DNA from 4 places in the Pseudoalteromonas issachenkonii genome. Region 2 is predicted to be linked to each of the others. Evidence: predicted binding sites of a transcription regulator. Region 2 holds the regulator's gene; each other region holds the start of a gene.

Region 1 (4,188 bases), 1.4 Mb from region 2:
ATGAGCTACTAAAGAAACGCGTTAACCAACCCGGGCTTTGTGCCTCTTGAGTTTGACCCTTACCTGAATACTGAATACGCGCATTCGCAATACGATTAGACTCAACGGTATTATCAGCATTAACATCTTGTGGACGCACTAACCCCTCTAAGCGAATAAATTCTTCACCGGTATTTAGCGTTAGCCATTTTTCACCGCGAATCACTAAATTACCATTTGGTAATACTCGCATCACGTTAACCGAAATATCGCCAACTAGGCTGTTTGATTGATTTGATTTTGAGTCACCTTTAAACGACGCATCACTACCAACCCCAAATTGAATACTATCGCCACCAATATTAACCGGTAAACCACCTAAACCAATAACAGGATCGAGGCTAGCATCTGTTTGTTTATCTGTTTCTGTTTTAGCCGCTTTTGTGGCTTGGGTTGACTCTTGCAATTTAACCGTAATGATATCGCCTGTTCTAAGTGCTTTCTTATCGGCATATAAGTCATTCGATAACTGAGTACTGAATAAAGAGCCAGTTGCTACCACTGGCTCCATATTAGGCTCAGGATACATAGGTGCATAGTAGGGATCGTCCTGCACTACTTCATTATTTTGTGTAGATACACAACCGCTTAACAGTAAAGTCCCTACTGCAAATAACATGATATTACGCATACAATCCCCCAAGACTATAATTGTTGATTGATGTAGCTCATCATTTCATCAACCGCTGAAATTACCTTTGAGTTCATTTCGTAAACTCGCTGAGTTTCAATCAAATTAACCAACTCTTCGGTCACATTTACATTTGATGTTTCAAGTGAACCTTGAATAATTGTACCTAAGCCCTCAACCCCCGGGTTACCTTGAACAGGTGCACCACTTACTGCAGTTTCGGTATAAAGGTTTTGCCCTATAGGCTCAAGGCCCGACGGATTGATAAAATCACTAATAGTAATTTGACCAATAACCACGTTTTCGGCTTGACCTTTAATTCGAACTGACACTTCACCATCTTGAGATACGGTGATTGACTGTGCATCATCAGGCACATTCATTTCAGGCTGAACAACGTAACCGGCACCCGAAGTTACAACTCGCCCCTCACCGTCGGTGGTAAACTGGCCGTTACGCGAATAGGCAATATTGCCATCAGGCTGTAAAACCTCAAAAAATCCAGGACCAGAAATCATCCAATCTAATGAATTTTCAGTGGTGAGCATGTTACCTTGGGAAAAGTTTTTCTGATTAGCGACCACTTTCGTACCCGCGCCCAGCATTAAGCCTGACGGCATTTCGGTGTCTTGCGATGAGCGACCGCCTGGTTGATTAATATTTTGGTAGAGTAAGTCTTCAAAAATAGCGCGGCTTTTTTTGTAACCCACTGTACTGGCATTCGCTAAGTTATTTGATATAACCGATATATCTGTTTGTTGAGCGTCAAGCCCTGTTTTACTTATCCATAATGCTGGATTCATAATAATATCCTCACGTTATAGTTAAACGATGCGCATCAGCTGTTCTTGACGTTCGTCAATCTCTTCAGCTGTTTTCATCAGTTTTACTTGTAATTCAAATTGGCGTTGATGACTGATCATATCGACCATTTCATGCACAGGATTTACATTCGATTTTTCTAATGTGCCACCTAATACTTGTACATTGGCTGATGTTTCGACTATTTGGCCTGGTTTAGCTCTAAATAAGCCATCGTTACCCTTCTCGAGTGTAGCGTTGTTTGCATCAACTACTTTTAGCCGATCAACTTCTTCTAAAAAGTTAGCCGGTGCACCTTGAGGGCGAACTTGAATAGTGCCATCTTTGCTAAATTCAATTTTTTCAATCGGTACAGGTAATATGACTGGCCCACCTTCGCCAATAACTTGACGACCGTCGCTGGTAGTCAACATTCCTTCAGCCGTTATATTTAACGAACCCACTTTTGTATAGGCTTCATTACCAGAGGCATCCTGAACACTCAGCCATGCGTTATCACTCATAGCAATATCAAGGCTGCGACCTGTTTCAACAACACCGCCCGATGTCATGTTTGATCCTGGGCGCTCCTGCATAGCAAAAACACGAGTCGGCAAACCTTCACCGAAAGCCTGCATTGACCGTGCTTGCGCAAAATCAGATTTAAACCCAGTGGTATTCGCATTTGCCAAATTATTGGCTTTAAGAGCAAGCCCTTGCATGCTTTGTTTAGCGCCAGATGCCGCTATGTAGACCATTTTATCCATAACATCGACTCATTAAGAAATCTATGTATGAGTAAATGCAATATAAGTGCCAAATTAAATTTAAGTGTGAATAAGATTTTAGGAGAGGAATAAAAAAGGCTGCACTAAGCAGCCTTAGTAAATCAAAATATGATTATCTGATCTGAAGGATGTTCTGTTGAATAGTTGAGTTAACCTCAAGCGCACGAGAGTTTGCTTGGAAGTTACGCTGCGCACTAATCAAATCAACCAGCTCATTGGTTAAGTTTACGTTAGACTGCTCAAGAGCTGACGAATTAATGTTGCCTAGTGTGCCTGAACCTGGCTCACCCGCAATTGGTTCCCCCGAGGTCAAACTTTTTTTCCATGAAGTGTCACCTACTTGCTGCAAACCTTGTGAGTTTGAAAAGCGCACCATGGCAACTTGACCTAAGTAAGTTGAATCACCATTACTGTAAGATGCAACAACTTTTCCATCTGTACCAATATCAATACCCGCTAAGCGACCTACTGTCGCACCATCTTGCTCTAGTGCTTTCACCTCAAAGCGACTCGCATATTGAGTAGGCGTTCTATTTGCAGTACCGGCCTCATCGCGCCAATTAATCGCAATATCATCAAATTGGGCGCCATTAGATAAAATACCCGATAAATTAGCTCCGGTTAAATTAACATCAGTAAAGGTTGGACCAACATTTGGAGCACCATTAGTCGTTGCAGGCAAACCGCTAGCATCAAACCCAAAGGTACTTAGCGGGCTTGGTGTTGCTGTCGCGGCACCAGTTGCATCAAAGGGAGTTTTATCAAGCGTACCATGTACTTGCCATTCATTAGGCGCTGTTTTTACAAAAAAGAATTGTAGAACATGTGGCTCACCAAGTGAGTCATACATTGTGGTCGATGTCGAAGAGTTATAAGTAGTACTGTCTGTTGCATCAAAAGGGACAGCTATTACATCTTCTCGAGAATCGACGTTAAATGATGTATAAACGTTTGAAGTAGAGCGCGGAGAGCCCGAAGAATCTGGTATTTGTAAAGCAGATGAAGTACTAAGACTTACAGAGGTCGTATCACCACTAACTTCATCAACTGGGAAGCTTTGTAAAAAATTACCTTTAGCATCTACAACAAAGTTATCTTTATTAAGCTTAAATGCACCCGCACGCGTGTAGGTAAAGTCTTGTGCGCCTAAGTCTTGACTGGTAGCAAAATACCCCTCACCTGTGATCGCTAAATCCAGTGAATTATTAGTAAACTGCAGCGAGCCCTGATGAAACTGCTGGGCAACCATAGTGGTTTGTACACCATCACCATTTTTCGTTTTACCGGCGCTAAATACTGATGATGCGTACACATCAGCAAATTCAGCGCGAGACTCTTTAAAGCCCGTGGTATTTACGTTGGCAATATTATTGGCGGTAACATCTAAATCTTTTTGTGCGGCAGCAAGGCCTGTTAATGCAATATTGAAGCTCATAATTAACCTCTAACCTAAAAAATATTTAGCCTATTGGCTAAAAAATACATAAAATCTATTACGCGATTTCTGCGACATCAGTCAGCCTAACCGCACCTTCTTTGGTATTAATAATAATGCCGCTTGAGCCATTAATATTAACACTCTCAATATTTTTGAATGAGGCAATTGGTAAGCTAGAGAATTCGCCATCCGTACTGCCTTCAGCTTTAACATTGTATTCACCAGGAGGAAGTCGTTCACCCGCTTCGTTTTTACCATCCCATGCAAAGCGAACCGCACCTGCAGGCTGCGTGCCTAAATCAATAGTTTTAACTAATTGCCCTGATGCATCTTCAATACGAAGCGTTAAATTGTCTACCGGCTTTTCAGCAACAATCGCTCCCTTTACCTCACCCGACTCATTAAGCTCAAGTGTGTCAGACTCCAGCAGCGCTTGCTTACCAACCAGTGTTGATGCTTGCAATGCTGAATTTGATGTCATCGACGCAGCT
Region 2 (4,188 bases):
CTGAACGACCGCTTATAATTATTAATTCCATTTATCACCTTTCTTTATTACTACGATTGACTGACGATAACCTGATACAGTTCGCTATCCGATTTGGCGGCGCGTAACTGTTTACAAAATTCTTTATCATTGAGCTTATCAGCAATCGTGGCTAGCGTCTTCAAATGCTGCTGATTATCGCCATCGGGAACAATTAACGCGACAAAAATGTCAACCGGTCGGTTATCAATCGCATCAAAATTAATAGCTGTTTCGCTCACTAAAATCAAAGCAAGGGGCTCTTGAGCACCACTCATGCGACCATGTGGAATAGCAATGCCTCGACCAATGCCTGTACTTCCAAGCTTTTCTCTTGCAGTTAATGCATTAAGAATATCTTGTTGTGTTAAATAGGGCAGCTTATTGTGAGCCAATTCACTGATAAATTCTAAAATTCTTTTTTTACTATTAAAAAGGACCGCAGCTTTACTGCAGTCCTGACAGATAAGTGAGCTTAGTTTCATAGTGTTAGTGTCGAGCAAGTTTCTCTTTGTGTTTAATTACTTGACGATCTAGCTTGTCAATGAGCGAGTCTATAGCGGCATACATATCTTGATGCTCAGTAGAGGCAAAAATCTCAGCGCCACTAACATGAACGGTTGCTTCAGCTTTTTGGTTTAGTTTTTCTACATCGAGAATAACGTGCACATTCGTTATGTGATCAGTGTGCCTCTGTAACTTCGAAAATTTACTATTTACGTAGTCTCTAAGCGAGTCGGTAATATCTACATGGCGACCAGTTAAATTCAGTTGCATAAACATTTTCCTCTTTGTTGTACGCCTTAAATCAAACTTTTACGTTGATTAGACGGGGGAATAGCTAGAGATTCGCGATATTTTGCAATGGTTCTCCTCGCTACTTTAATTCCTTGCTCTGCCAATATATCTGCAATTTTACTATCACTCAATGGTTTAGCTGAGTTTTCTGCAGCGATTAATTTTTTAATTAATGCACGTATTGCTGTTGATGAACATTCGCCACCATTTTCAGTACTTACATGGCTTGAAAAGAAATATTTAAGCTCAAAAATGCCACGTGGTGTATGCATGTATTTTTGCGTAGTAACACGCGATATAGTCGACTCATGCATTTCCACCATTTCAGCCACATCGTTAAGCACCATAGGCTTCATAGCCTCAGGACCGTGTTCAAAAAAGGCCTGTTGCTGCTGCACAATACAGTTGGTTACTTTAAGTAGCGTGTCATTTCTACTTTCTAAGCTTTTTATAAACCATTTAGCCTCTTGTAAGTGCGAGCGAATAAACTGGCTATCACCACTTGATTTAACCGTACGCGACATAGCTGCATATTGGCTATTTACTCTGATCTTAGGCATGCTATCTGGGTTTAATTCAACTACCCAACGACCTTTAACTTTTTTAACCGACACATCAGGAATAACGTATTCAGACTCTTCTCTGACAATAGTGTCTGCCGGTTTTGGGCTGAGCGTATGAATCAACGTCATGATTTCTTTAAGCTCATCTTCTTTAAGCTTTGTTTTTTTCATTAACGTGCGATAGTCACGTGCAGCAAGTAAATCAATATGATCGGTTAAGATCATTTTTGTTTCGTTTAAAAAAGGTGTGTCTTTATCAAATTGATTTAGCTGAATACACAAGCACTCTTGTAAACTACGCGCGGCTATTCCCACTGGATCAAATAGTTGAATACGCTTTAGTACCGCTTCTATTTCGTCAAGTTCAACTTCATCTTCGCCGTCGTTTTCTTGGTTAAAGCTTTCTAATATTTCTTCACAGCTAAGGGTTAGAATCCCTGAGTCGTCTACAGCTTCTACAATTGCAATAGCTATCGCTTCATCGGTAGGACTAAACGGCGTCAGTTGAAGTTGCCACATTAAATACTCATGCAGCGTTTCAGTCGAAGAGCCTTGATAAATAGATTCATCTTCTGGCATTGGGCCCGATGAAGAGGCAGGCGCAGCGCTCATATATTCATCCCAAGTAACATCCATAGCCATATCATCGCTAATAGTGTCTTTGGTCATTGCTTCGCCGCTATCTTGCTCATACTCGCTAGGTTTATCGTCAGCTGAGGCACTTAGCGTTAAGTCATCGTTATCGGCTTTTTGTTCGTTTTTACCTGCAGTGTCTTCGCTGTAATCGTGTTCTTCAACTTCAAGCAAGGGGTTGCTATCGAGCGCTTCTTGAATTTCTTGCTGGAGATCCAATGTACTGAGTTGCAATAAGCGAATTGCTTGTTGCAACTGTGGAGTCATTGTAAGTTGCTGGCCCATGCGCAGCTGTAATGATTGCCTCATGTATCTCTAACAATCCTTTTAAATTACGGTCTGTTGACCTTTACGGATTAAAATTTGTTCAAACTAGGGGCGGTTTAATTGCGGCGCGAGGTTTGTAACCTAGTGGGCTAAGTCAAAACCGAGCAACAAAGAGTAAATCGTCCCTAGGCAGAACCCGAAGGGCAGCGCCTGTTTGGCATTGATGCTGCGTTATCGCCTATTTATGGGGAATACCACACCACATAGGCTCTGCCTTGCCTAAATACCAAACAGACTGCTGCAAATTCAACCTTGAAAGGTCAACAGACCTAAGTATAATTAATCTTAGCAGATGCTTAGTGGAATAACACACATATTAGAGCTTGAACTGCTCGCCTAAATAAACATCGCGTACTGTTTTATCGTTTAATACATATTCTGGAGTGCCTGATGCAATTAACTCCCCATGAGAAACTATGTAGGCTTTTTCACAAACATCAAGAGTTTCGCGTACGTTGTGATCTGTGATCAATACGCCAATTCCTCGGTTTTTAAGATGCTCTATAATCTTTTTAATATCTAATACTGAGATAGGATCAACCCCCGCAAAGGGTTCGTCTAAAAGGATAAATTTAGGGTTTGCTGCTAACGCGCGAGCAATTTCAACGCGGCGACGTTCACCACCTGATAAAGCCATACCTTGACTATCGCGGATATGCTGAATGCTAAATTCATCAAGTAAATTATTTAAGGTATCTTCGCGTTGTTGTTTATTTAATTCTTTACGTGTTTCTAAGATAGCCATTAAGTTTTGATAAACAGTCAGCTTTCTAAAAATAGACGACTCTTGCGGTAAATAACCAATCCCTAAACGCGCTCGGCTGTGCATCGGTAATAAAGTAATATCTTTATCATCAATTGATATTTTGCCTTTATCGCTAGGCACAAGGCCTACAATCATATAAAAAGTGGTGGTTTTACCTGCACCATTAGGGCCAAGTAACCCCACAATACTGCCAGCTTCAACCTCTAGGCCAACGTTTTTTACAACTTCACGACCTTTGTAGCTTTTAGCTAATAGCTCTGCTTTTAATGTGCTCATGGTTGACCTTTATCATCTTCTTTTTTATTTTCAACAGGGACTAAAATAGTGTGTACACGGTCTGTTGAGTTTTCGTCTTTTTCTGCGCTAATTAACTGCTGCTCGATATCGTAAGTGATACTTTTAGCTGTTATTTTTTGACCTGCTTGAGCAATGCTTGCATCGCCGATTAAGGTTAAAAAACGCAGCGACACATCGTAACGCACTTCATTAGCACTGGCGCTCATTATGGTGCCATCAGCTTGTGTTTCTTCAAAATATGCAGGGCTGCCTGTGGCAATTAATAACTGTTTGTTATCGCCTAGGTCATCGCGTTTATGCACTTCTAAACGGTCAGCTGTGATACGGCGATTACCATGAATAATTTCAACATTTTTCTCAAAAATGCCTACGTTTTCTTTTAATTGACCTTCTTGCTTATCTGCACTAATTGAAATTTGATTAGCAGCGGGGGCTTCAGCAGGTTCAGCGCCATTACTGTTAAAAGCAATTAATAGTGAGGGAACAATTAAAATTTTAAATAGGTTATTGGTCATAATATAGGGTTCGCGTATGGTTAATAAGTTTAATCACCTCGGTTTTTAAATCGGCCTCAAGGCCTTTACCTGTGATTTTTAAATTAGGTCCTGTAATAACGACAGGCTGCTGTGATTGCATGGTTAATAGTTTTATATCAACATTGATGGTCTGGGCGGTGATCGTATCGATCATGGCGTTATCTACTAAGTTTTGAGCGGTTACATTACCCTCTAACACCAGTTGACGGTCGTCGTAGAGGGTGGCTTCATCGGCGTTAATACGCCATGT
Region 3 (4,188 bases), 1.0 Mb from region 2:
AATAAAAAACACCCCCGAGTATAATGTTAACGCAAGCAACGACACCAGCCGTTAAAAAGCTACAAACAAATATATAGATAAAAAAGTGCCGCGCTAAGTAGTGGTAACAAAGCATAAATACAAAGTAGCTTAATAATACTGGAATAAACGCACTTATTAGTAATTTTACCGCAATCAGCTCGAATGCTATTTGTCCAAAAGCAGTTAGCAGAGCTGTTGCTAATACACAACTTAAAATAGCCAGACGCCAGCCTAAAATCAGCGTAACAGCAGTAATGCCCAATATATGAAGATCAAGACCAGGTAAAATACCGGCTTTTATACGCCATAGTAAAGCGAGCACCAGCGCGCAGGCAAACACACCGGTTTGCCTTGCTGGCGTATTAAATAAATTGGCGTATGTTGATTTATTAACACTTAAAAAGCCAATAACAATAACACCAATCCACAGTAATGCCTGTAATTGCACGCTTAGCATAATCGTTAATTAAACTCAGACCAAATAGGCGCATGATCTGAAGGCTTGTCGATAGCACGTAATTCGTAATCTATACCGGTGTCGATACAGCGAGCTGCTAAGTCATGCGTTGCCAGAACCACATCAATCCTTAGTCCACGATTATCAACAAAACCCTTAGAGCGGTAGTCAAACCACGAGTATTGATCGTTAGTTTCTGGGTTTTGCTCTCTAAAGGTGTCTTTAAAGCCCCAGTTTAATAACGTTGCTAGCCATTCACGCTCAACGGGTTGAAATGAACATTTTCCGGTTTTTAACCAGCGTTTTGCGTTTACCTCACCAATACCAATATCTAAATCGGTTGGAGAGATATTAATATCGCCCATTACAATTACATCTTGATCAGGCGTGTAATGACTATTTAGGTGAGTCATTAAGTCTTGATAAAATTGACGTTTATAAGGGAATTTAGTTTCGTGGTTGATATTATCGCCTTGCGGGAAGTAGCCATTCATGACATGCAGGTCACGGCCATTTTCTTGCTCTACGGTAACGCTGATCATTCGCTTTTGCGACTCATCTGTGTCGGTGGAAAAGCCTTTTAATACCGACTTAGGCTCTTTTTTGCATAACATTGCCACACCGTAATGCGCTTTTTGTCCATGAAAATAAACGTGATAACCCATTTTTTGTACATCGTCTAGCGGAAATGCTTCATCGTGCACTTTTATCTCTTGAAGACCAATAATATCTGGCTGGTGTTTATCAATAATAGCTTGTAACTGATGTAGGCGAGCACGCAGGCCATTGATATTAAAAGAAATCACTTTCATAAAGTTTACCTTCAAATTTATTTTCATTGTTAGCTAAATTGTATCAGTATTTGGAGCGACATAACATGACTGAAACGAGAAAATAGCTGCACAAATGTTGATCAATTTTTGCTTAATGTTTAAACATTGTAAATGCAATATTAAATAATAAAATAAATAAAATATTCAATTGATATGTTAAAAGTTGTCTATATAATGCGCAAAAATCGTTTGTTTAACTCGTTCAAATAGGACTACCTGATGAAAACTCAATTACTTTTAGCCGCCTCTCTTTTTGTTTCTGTAACTGCTACTGCGCAAAGCAATACGTATTACAGCCAAGACAACAAATTAGAGTCTAACTTATGTGTAGTAAGCGCCAATGAGGGGTTTTCGGCTGCTCGTAAAATGGCAGCAAAGCACGGTGTATATTTATCGCGTTATTCAAAAAGTATCCTATGTAACGGTCAAGACATCCGTGACATTGCAAAAAAAGAAGCAGCAACGCAATCAGTTGTGTCTAAAGTAGAAGTATTTGCAAAAGATTCACACCAAGAAACACAGTTATGTATGACTGCATTAAAGCAAGGCTTACAACCAGTACGTAAGCAAATTGGTAACTTAAATTCATTAAAGTGTAATGGCCAAAGCGTTACTGATTTTGTTAAGCGTTACCAAAACGCTGCAATCTAAATTACCGTATTAGATATAAATAGCTCGGTTATTACCGAGCTTTTTTTTTGCAAAAATTACCAGAGTAGCTTGCAAAAATTGCATTATTAAATATCGTAATAGAAGTTGTTCTTGGTTAATTGTTTGATTTTAATGGTTTATTTTTTTGGCATCGTATTTGTATTACTAGATTTGAAATTTATTAATACAAGGATACGTCTGATGAAAAAATTAACGATAGCTTCTACTGTTTTAGCCGCATTGAGTTTAGCCGCTTGTTCTTCAAATCAAGGTTTAGAAAAAATCGACAGTGATTTTGCAAGCTTAGATAACGACAGCGATGGCTTTATTTCTAAAACAGAAGCCGACGATGATAGTATTTGGCAGCACTTTTCAAATATAGATACAAATATGGATAATCAAATAAGCCGTAATGAATATGATGCTTATATGCAGCTAAATGCTGGGAAAGTTGCTACAGATAGTGAAGTGAGTGAGTCTGCATTTAAGGCTGATATTGCGAAGTTTGATAAAATAGAAAATGACTTTAAAAGCTTAGATAATGATAGCAACGGCTTTATTTCAGTTTCTGAAGCTGACGATGATGATATTTCAAATCATTTTGGTTACATGGACAGCAATAAAGATAAACGAGTAAGTAAAAAAGAGTTTAATAGCTATATCAAAAAGCATGGTGATTCTGTTGCAGAGGACGATGCACTTGAGCAATTTAAAAATAGCTAAATTACATTATTAAATACACTTGATACCAAGCCAGTGTTTTTCACTGGCTTTTTTATACCTATAAAATGTTATTTTATTAATATGTTTTCCTAGTTTGCCGTTGTTCTGTCATAATAGATGGCTGTGTGTTTTTATTAACTTTAGAGTGATTATGGTTGGTCGGCGAATTAGTGATGAACAATTAATTGAAATCATTGAAGCGGCGATTTTTGTGGCAGGCAAACCCGTATCAAAACGTCATCTTAAGGACACGGTTTTAAACGACTTAGCAATTTCTATGGCGCGCATTAATGATGCTGTAGAGGCCATTCAAGTTCACTATCAGACGCGTGGAATACGTTTAGTTGAAGTAGGCAGTGGCTATCGTTTTCAAGCGTGCAGTAGTTTAAGCCCATGGTTGAGTAATTTATGGCAAGAACGTGCCCCTAAATACTCGAGAGCTTTACTCGAAACCCTGTCGTTAATTGCATACAAGCAACCCATTACCCGTGGTGAAATTGAGCAAGTGCGGGGTGTAGCAACTGGCTCAAATATTATTAAAACTCTGCTTGAAAGAGAGTGGATTAAAGTAGTTGGGCATAAAGAAGTACCCGGTAAACCGGCACTTTATGCAACGACTAAACAATTTTTAGATTATTTTTCGATAACGGGACTTCATGATTTACCCGCATTGCCAGAGCAACAGCAAAGTAAAATTACCCAGTTATTAAGTGATCCTTCTGTGAGAGAACCATCCGAATGAGTATACAAGGTGAAAAGTTACAAAAAGTCCTAGCCCGTGCAGGTGTAGGCTCACGCCGTGAAATGGAAAAATACATTGATGCAAATCGTGTGAGTGTAAATGGTAAAGTAGCTAAGTTAGGCGACAGGGTTGAAGAAACCGATTTAATTCGTGTTGACGGCCATACCGTTAAAATAGAAGAAAAAGCAGACAGAATTTGTCGTGTAATTATGTATAACAAACCAGAAGGCGAGTTAAGTACGCGTAAAGACCCTGAAGGCCGTAGAACCGTTTTTGACCGCTTACCTCGTATTGATGGCGATCGCTGGATAGCAGTAGGCCGATTAGACGTGAATACCTCAGGCCTAATGCTGTTTACCAATGACGGTGAATTGGCAAACCGCTTAATGCACCCAAGCTATGAAGTTGAACGCGAATATTCAGCACGTGTATTTGGTGAAGTCACTGACGAAACAATGAAAAACTTACTGCGTGGCGTAGAACTTGAAGATGGCCCCGCAAAGTTCACTGGTATCAAGCCTATGGGCGGTGAAGGTATTAATCGTTGGTATAATGTAACGCTTAACGAAGGTCGTAACCGTGAAGTGCGTCGTTTATGGCAATCACAAGATGTGGAAGTATCACGTCTTATTCGTATTCGTTACGGTAAATTAGAGCTTGATAAGCGTGTACCGCAAGGTGGCTGGATTGAGTATGATTTAGATACGGTTAACTATTTACGTAAAACAGTAAAGCTTGGCAAAGAAACACAAACTAAGCTG
Region 4 (4,188 bases), 1.1 Mb from region 2:
CAGCTATAATCGAAACTAATTGGGTTTTTCCGCCAGAGTCGTCGTTTACGGCTGTGCGTGAGTCGGCACCACTAACGGCAAAGCCTTGGGATAATGCTGACGCTAAATTAGCGATGCCCAAGGCTCTAAATTCTTTATCGGCATCGATGTCGTATCCATTCTTTGCTGCAAAGCTTCGCGCTGTTAGCATCATGCTGACAAAGCTAACTATGGCTAAGTTGAGTGCCGGTACAACAAGTTCTCGAATAATACCCACGTCAAAGACTGGGGTGTTAAACATAGGCAAACCACCGGTTACTGTGCCTATGGTTTTTATTTCAAATTGCTCTAAATTAAACAACCAAACGAATACCGCACCTAGTGCAATGGCAAACATAGAGGCTGGCCATGTAGGTTTTAAGCGCTTTAACACAAAGTAAACGCCGAGGGTAAATAAAGCCATTAATAAGGTGGGAATATGAGTTTGCGATAAATACGTAGGAACGCCACCTAAACGCTCAAGCAAGTAGCGTTCATCAAAGGTAAAGCCAAATACTTTAGAAAACTGACCAACAATAATGGTAATAGCCACACCGTTTAGTAACCCCATTAAAATTGGTTTAGATAAAAAGTCGGCTAATACACCTAGCTTAAAGCGGCTGGCAATAAAGCACCAAAAACCGGTCATTGCGGTCATGGTGATCACTAATTGCCAATGTTTAAAGCTATCGCCTGCAGCAAGTGGAGTAACAACTGCAGCAATAACCGCACATGTTGCGGCATCAGGGCCAATAATAAGCTGTTTAGAGGTACCAAAAAGTGCATAAAGCATCATAGGTAATACGCAAGAATACAGGCCAACTGCAGCATTAACGCCTGTAAGTTGCGCATAAGCTATAGCAACAGGTAAAGCAACGGCTGCAACCGATAATGCCGCTCTAACATCATCTGCAAACCATTGGCGTTGATAATTAAATAAGGTGTGTAAACCTGGCATAAAGCTATATAGACGCGACAACACTTCAAATTCCCTGCTAATAATTAGGAGTCGATAGTAAGTTCTCTTTAATAATAAGTATAGTAACTAAACGTGTTAGATGCGCTAAATAGGGGGATTTCTAGTGTATTAATAAGAGGAATATAGTTTAAAAATAAAAAAGCCCAGCAAGTTACTGGGCTTTGTAAGTCAAATGACAGCTTTAAAAATTAGCTATTCAATTGACCAGTAGATGATTCTATGTGGGCGCGAACAAACCACTGATATTGCTCAAGCTCTGCAAGTTGCGCAATGATCATATCTTCAGATACCGGATCAAGCTCAGCAAGTGATTCTATGGCTTTACGGTGATCACCGTTAACGCCGTTATATACTTTGTCTAATGCGGCTAAGTGTTCAGTTACTAAGCCTTTACCTATGGCGTAATCTTCCCATGTACGACGCTCAACAATCGATTTTGGTGTGCCAACTGGGACGCCGCCTAAAGTGGCAATACGTTCTGCTATGGTGTCGGTCATTTCACGGACGGTTTCTACTTGTGGGTCTAGCATTTCATGTACGCCAATAAAGTTTGGACCTACTACATTCCAATGAATATGTTTTAAAGTTAGCTGTAAATCAATTAGCGCTACCATGCGATTTTCTAGTACAGATATTGCTTTATTTGCTGATTCGTTTTTTACACCGGGAGCGGTAAATTCAGCGACTTTATTTGCATTATTACTGTTACTCATGATTCCTCCTACTATTTCAAAAATAGTGCTCGCTTTACTCTAGTGAGTATTTAAATTGCGATAACGAACACCTCTTATATTTATAGAAGCAATCGTCATGCCGATAGTGATATAGTTTTAACTAACTGAAAAATAGCAGTTTAATTTTTATTTATAGTACTTGATAAAGCAGTAAGATTAAGTGCATATGAAAAATATGCACTTTTTTGTAAATTCTGCAAAACAGCAGTACTTTAAAGTGTTAGCGAATAGCGTGCCCTTTATAGTGGTTATAATGAAGGTATTATCATTGTTGATTAATGTCCTGTTACATATACTCAACTTAAAGATTCATTAAAGGAGAAGTGTATGTTGAGGTTTTTTTCCATCGAGCAAGGAGTGATCAAAGAGTTAGCGCCTTTACCTGATACCCCTGTTGAAGTATCCATAAAGAATGCACATTGGATTGATACTATTAATCCAACACCGCAGGAGCAAAATGCGCTTGCAAAAACGCTCAATATAACTTTTCCAGATTCGGTAGATGTAGAAGAGATTGAAACGTCGTCTAGGTGCTTTATCGATAATGAAGGTTTACATGTGCATGCATTGTTTATGTCACCTAATGAAGGGCGATTTAATACTGTAACGGTAGCTTGTTTGTTGCAAAACAATTGCTTACTTACTATTCGTGATGAGGAATTGGCTGATTTTAGACTACTGCGCTTAAGAGCGCGCAAAGGTCAGGTGGCATGCGATACAGCAAAACAATTATTAATCACTTTATTTGATCAAAAAGTTGAAAACCACGCGGATATGCTCGAAGACATGCATCATCAATTAGAGAAGCTCAGTGCTTATGTACTTGAAGAAGATAACTCAGACTTAGAAGAGGCGGTTGGTCGCATAGCTCGCTTAGAAGATGCTAATGGTAAAGTGCGTTTATGTTTAATGGATACGCGACGCAATATTTCGTTCTTAATACGCCGTATAGGCGCGCAAAATGATGAGCGCGAATCTCTTCGAGAAATTGTACTCGATATAGAAACTTTAATGTCGCACTGTACCTTTTTGTTCGACAAGGTGAACTTTTTGATGGATTCAACACAAGGCTTTATTAATATTGAACAAAATCAAATTATTAAAACCTTTTCTATTGCCTCAGTGGTTTTCTTACCGCCTACAGTAGTGGCTAGTGTGTATGGTATGAATTTTAATATAATGCCTGAGCTACAATGGGAATGGGGTTATCCATTTGCAATTGGCATTATGTTGCTGTCGGGCTTTGCCCCTTATTTATTTTTTAAACATAAAGGGTGGTTATAATACTTTAATATTGCAAGCTGAGCGCTCAAATCATTACCCGGTATATTGATGTGCTTTTAATACTTCAAGGGGAATAATATCTAGCGCTTTTTGGTTTGTTGCTTCAAGTACAACAGGAGGAGCAACGTTCGCAGCAATGGCATGGTACCAACGCACTGCGCACAAGCACCATTTGTCGCCAGCTTTTAAGCCAGCAAAATCATACAAAGGATTTGGGCTAATTAAATCGTTACCTTGCGCCTTAGAAAATTGCAAAAATTCGTCGGTCATAATGGCGCACACACTGTGATTACCAAAGTCTGAATCTGGCACATAGCAAAACCCTTCGCGAGTATAGCCGCCATTGCCACAACATAGTTGTAGGCGAGTTCCCAGTACATTTAATTGATTAGCCATATAACAAATTACCTTTTAGTGATAACTGCTGAAAAGAGCTGCTTACCATAACAGGCTGTTAGTGACTTAGCTATATATGAAGAGGCTTCTGGGTAGGTATTTGTTTATAAAAATAGCTGCGCTTTGAGTAAATTCAAAACGCAGGTTTTTTATTGTGCTATTAAGTTAAGATAATAGCGCCGCAGCTAAACGCACAAAATCAGAAGAGGTTAAAATACCTACCAGCTGACCTTGCTCGCTAACCACAGGCATACAGCCATGGCGATTCTCTACAAAAAACTTAACCACATCTGATAATGGCTGGGCTGGAGTGACACTAATAAAGTCACTCACCATAATATCTTCTACTTTTGTGAGTTTTTCTTTGCGTTGTAGTGCATTTGCGCCAAAAGTAGCCATGATCCCCATTACTTTGGCGACCATAATTTTTTGCGTAAGCATGCCAACAAATGCGCCATCTTCGTCGATAACGGGAATGTGACGAACATTTTTTTCTTTCATTAAATTATGTGCGTCGTGCAAAGTACTTTTTATATTCACTGAGAATGGGTTAGGTGTCATTAAGTCTGCAACGTTTTGACTCATGTTTATTCCTTTATAAAGCGTGTGGTATATCACATTATATTAGCGCGCTTTTTAAGCTTTGCACCTTATTGAGATCAAGGTTTTTGCAGATTTAATTCACAGGAGGGAAACAGGCATCACTTAATAAAACACCCTAAAGCGTTTTATTAAGTGATAAAAAATGACTATGGGTGAATGTTATTCGTAGCCACG

What was found. The regulator sigma-54, encoded in region 2, starts transcription at its own class of promoters, with help from an activator protein. The targets are predictions, from matches to a motif close to GTTGGCACGNNNNTNGNNT.
Region 1: PISS_RS11560 (flagellar basal body rod protein FlgF) is a predicted target of sigma-54. The motif match lies at 2,274-2,292, and genes of this name have one in related genera.
Region 3: PISS_RS06855 (EF-hand domain-containing protein) is a predicted target of sigma-54. The motif match lies at 2,107-2,125, and genes of this name have one in related genera.
Region 4: dps (DNA starvation/stationary phase protection protein Dps) is a predicted target of sigma-54. The motif match lies at 1,797-1,815, and genes of this name have one in related genera.

Annotation. Positions count from the first base shown of each region.
Region 1 is NZ_CP011030.1:2,486,558-2,490,745, forward strand. Features, by position in the region: gene flgH (flagellar basal body L-ring protein FlgH) at 1-670, opposite strand, end outside; gene flgG (flagellar basal-body rod protein FlgG) at 685-1,473, opposite strand; gene PISS_RS11560 (flagellar basal body rod protein FlgF) at 1,495-2,238, opposite strand; gene flgE (flagellar hook protein FlgE) at 2,372-3,694, opposite strand; gene PISS_RS11570 (flagellar hook assembly protein FlgD) at 3,753-4,188, opposite strand, start outside.
Region 2 is NZ_CP011030.1:461,567-465,754, forward strand. Features, by position in the region: gene rapZ (RNase adapter RapZ) at 1-31, opposite strand, end outside; gene ptsN (PTS IIA-like nitrogen regulatory protein PtsN) at 51-503, opposite strand; gene hpf (ribosome hibernation promoting factor) at 508-795, opposite strand; gene PISS_RS02110 (RNA polymerase factor sigma-54) at 822-2,321, opposite strand; gene lptB (LPS export ABC transporter ATP-binding protein) at 2,656-3,381, opposite strand; gene lptA (lipopolysaccharide transport periplasmic protein LptA) at 3,378-3,917, opposite strand; gene lptC (LPS export ABC transporter periplasmic protein LptC) at 3,907-4,188, opposite strand, start outside.
Region 3 is NZ_CP011030.1:1,480,829-1,485,016, forward strand. Features, by position in the region: gene PISS_RS06840 (energy-coupling factor ABC transporter permease) at 1-478, opposite strand, end outside; gene xthA (exodeoxyribonuclease III) at 484-1,290, opposite strand; gene PISS_RS06850 (hypothetical protein) at 1,531-1,962, shown strand; gene PISS_RS06855 (EF-hand domain-containing protein) at 2,164-2,685, shown strand; gene scpB (SMC-Scp complex subunit ScpB) at 2,837-3,427, shown strand; gene rluB (23S rRNA pseudouridine(2605) synthase RluB) at 3,424-4,188, shown strand, end outside.
Region 4 is NZ_CP011030.1:2,736,233-2,740,420, reverse strand. Features, by position in the region: gene PISS_RS12705 (SulP family inorganic anion transporter) at 1-1,000, opposite strand, end outside; gene dps (DNA starvation/stationary phase protection protein Dps) at 1,186-1,710, opposite strand; gene corA (magnesium/cobalt transporter CorA) at 2,059-3,015, shown strand; gene PISS_RS12690 (DUF2237 family protein) at 3,049-3,411, opposite strand; gene PISS_RS12685 (CBS domain-containing protein) at 3,577-3,996, opposite strand; gene PISS_RS12680 (DUF2189 domain-containing protein) at 4,174-4,188, opposite strand, start outside.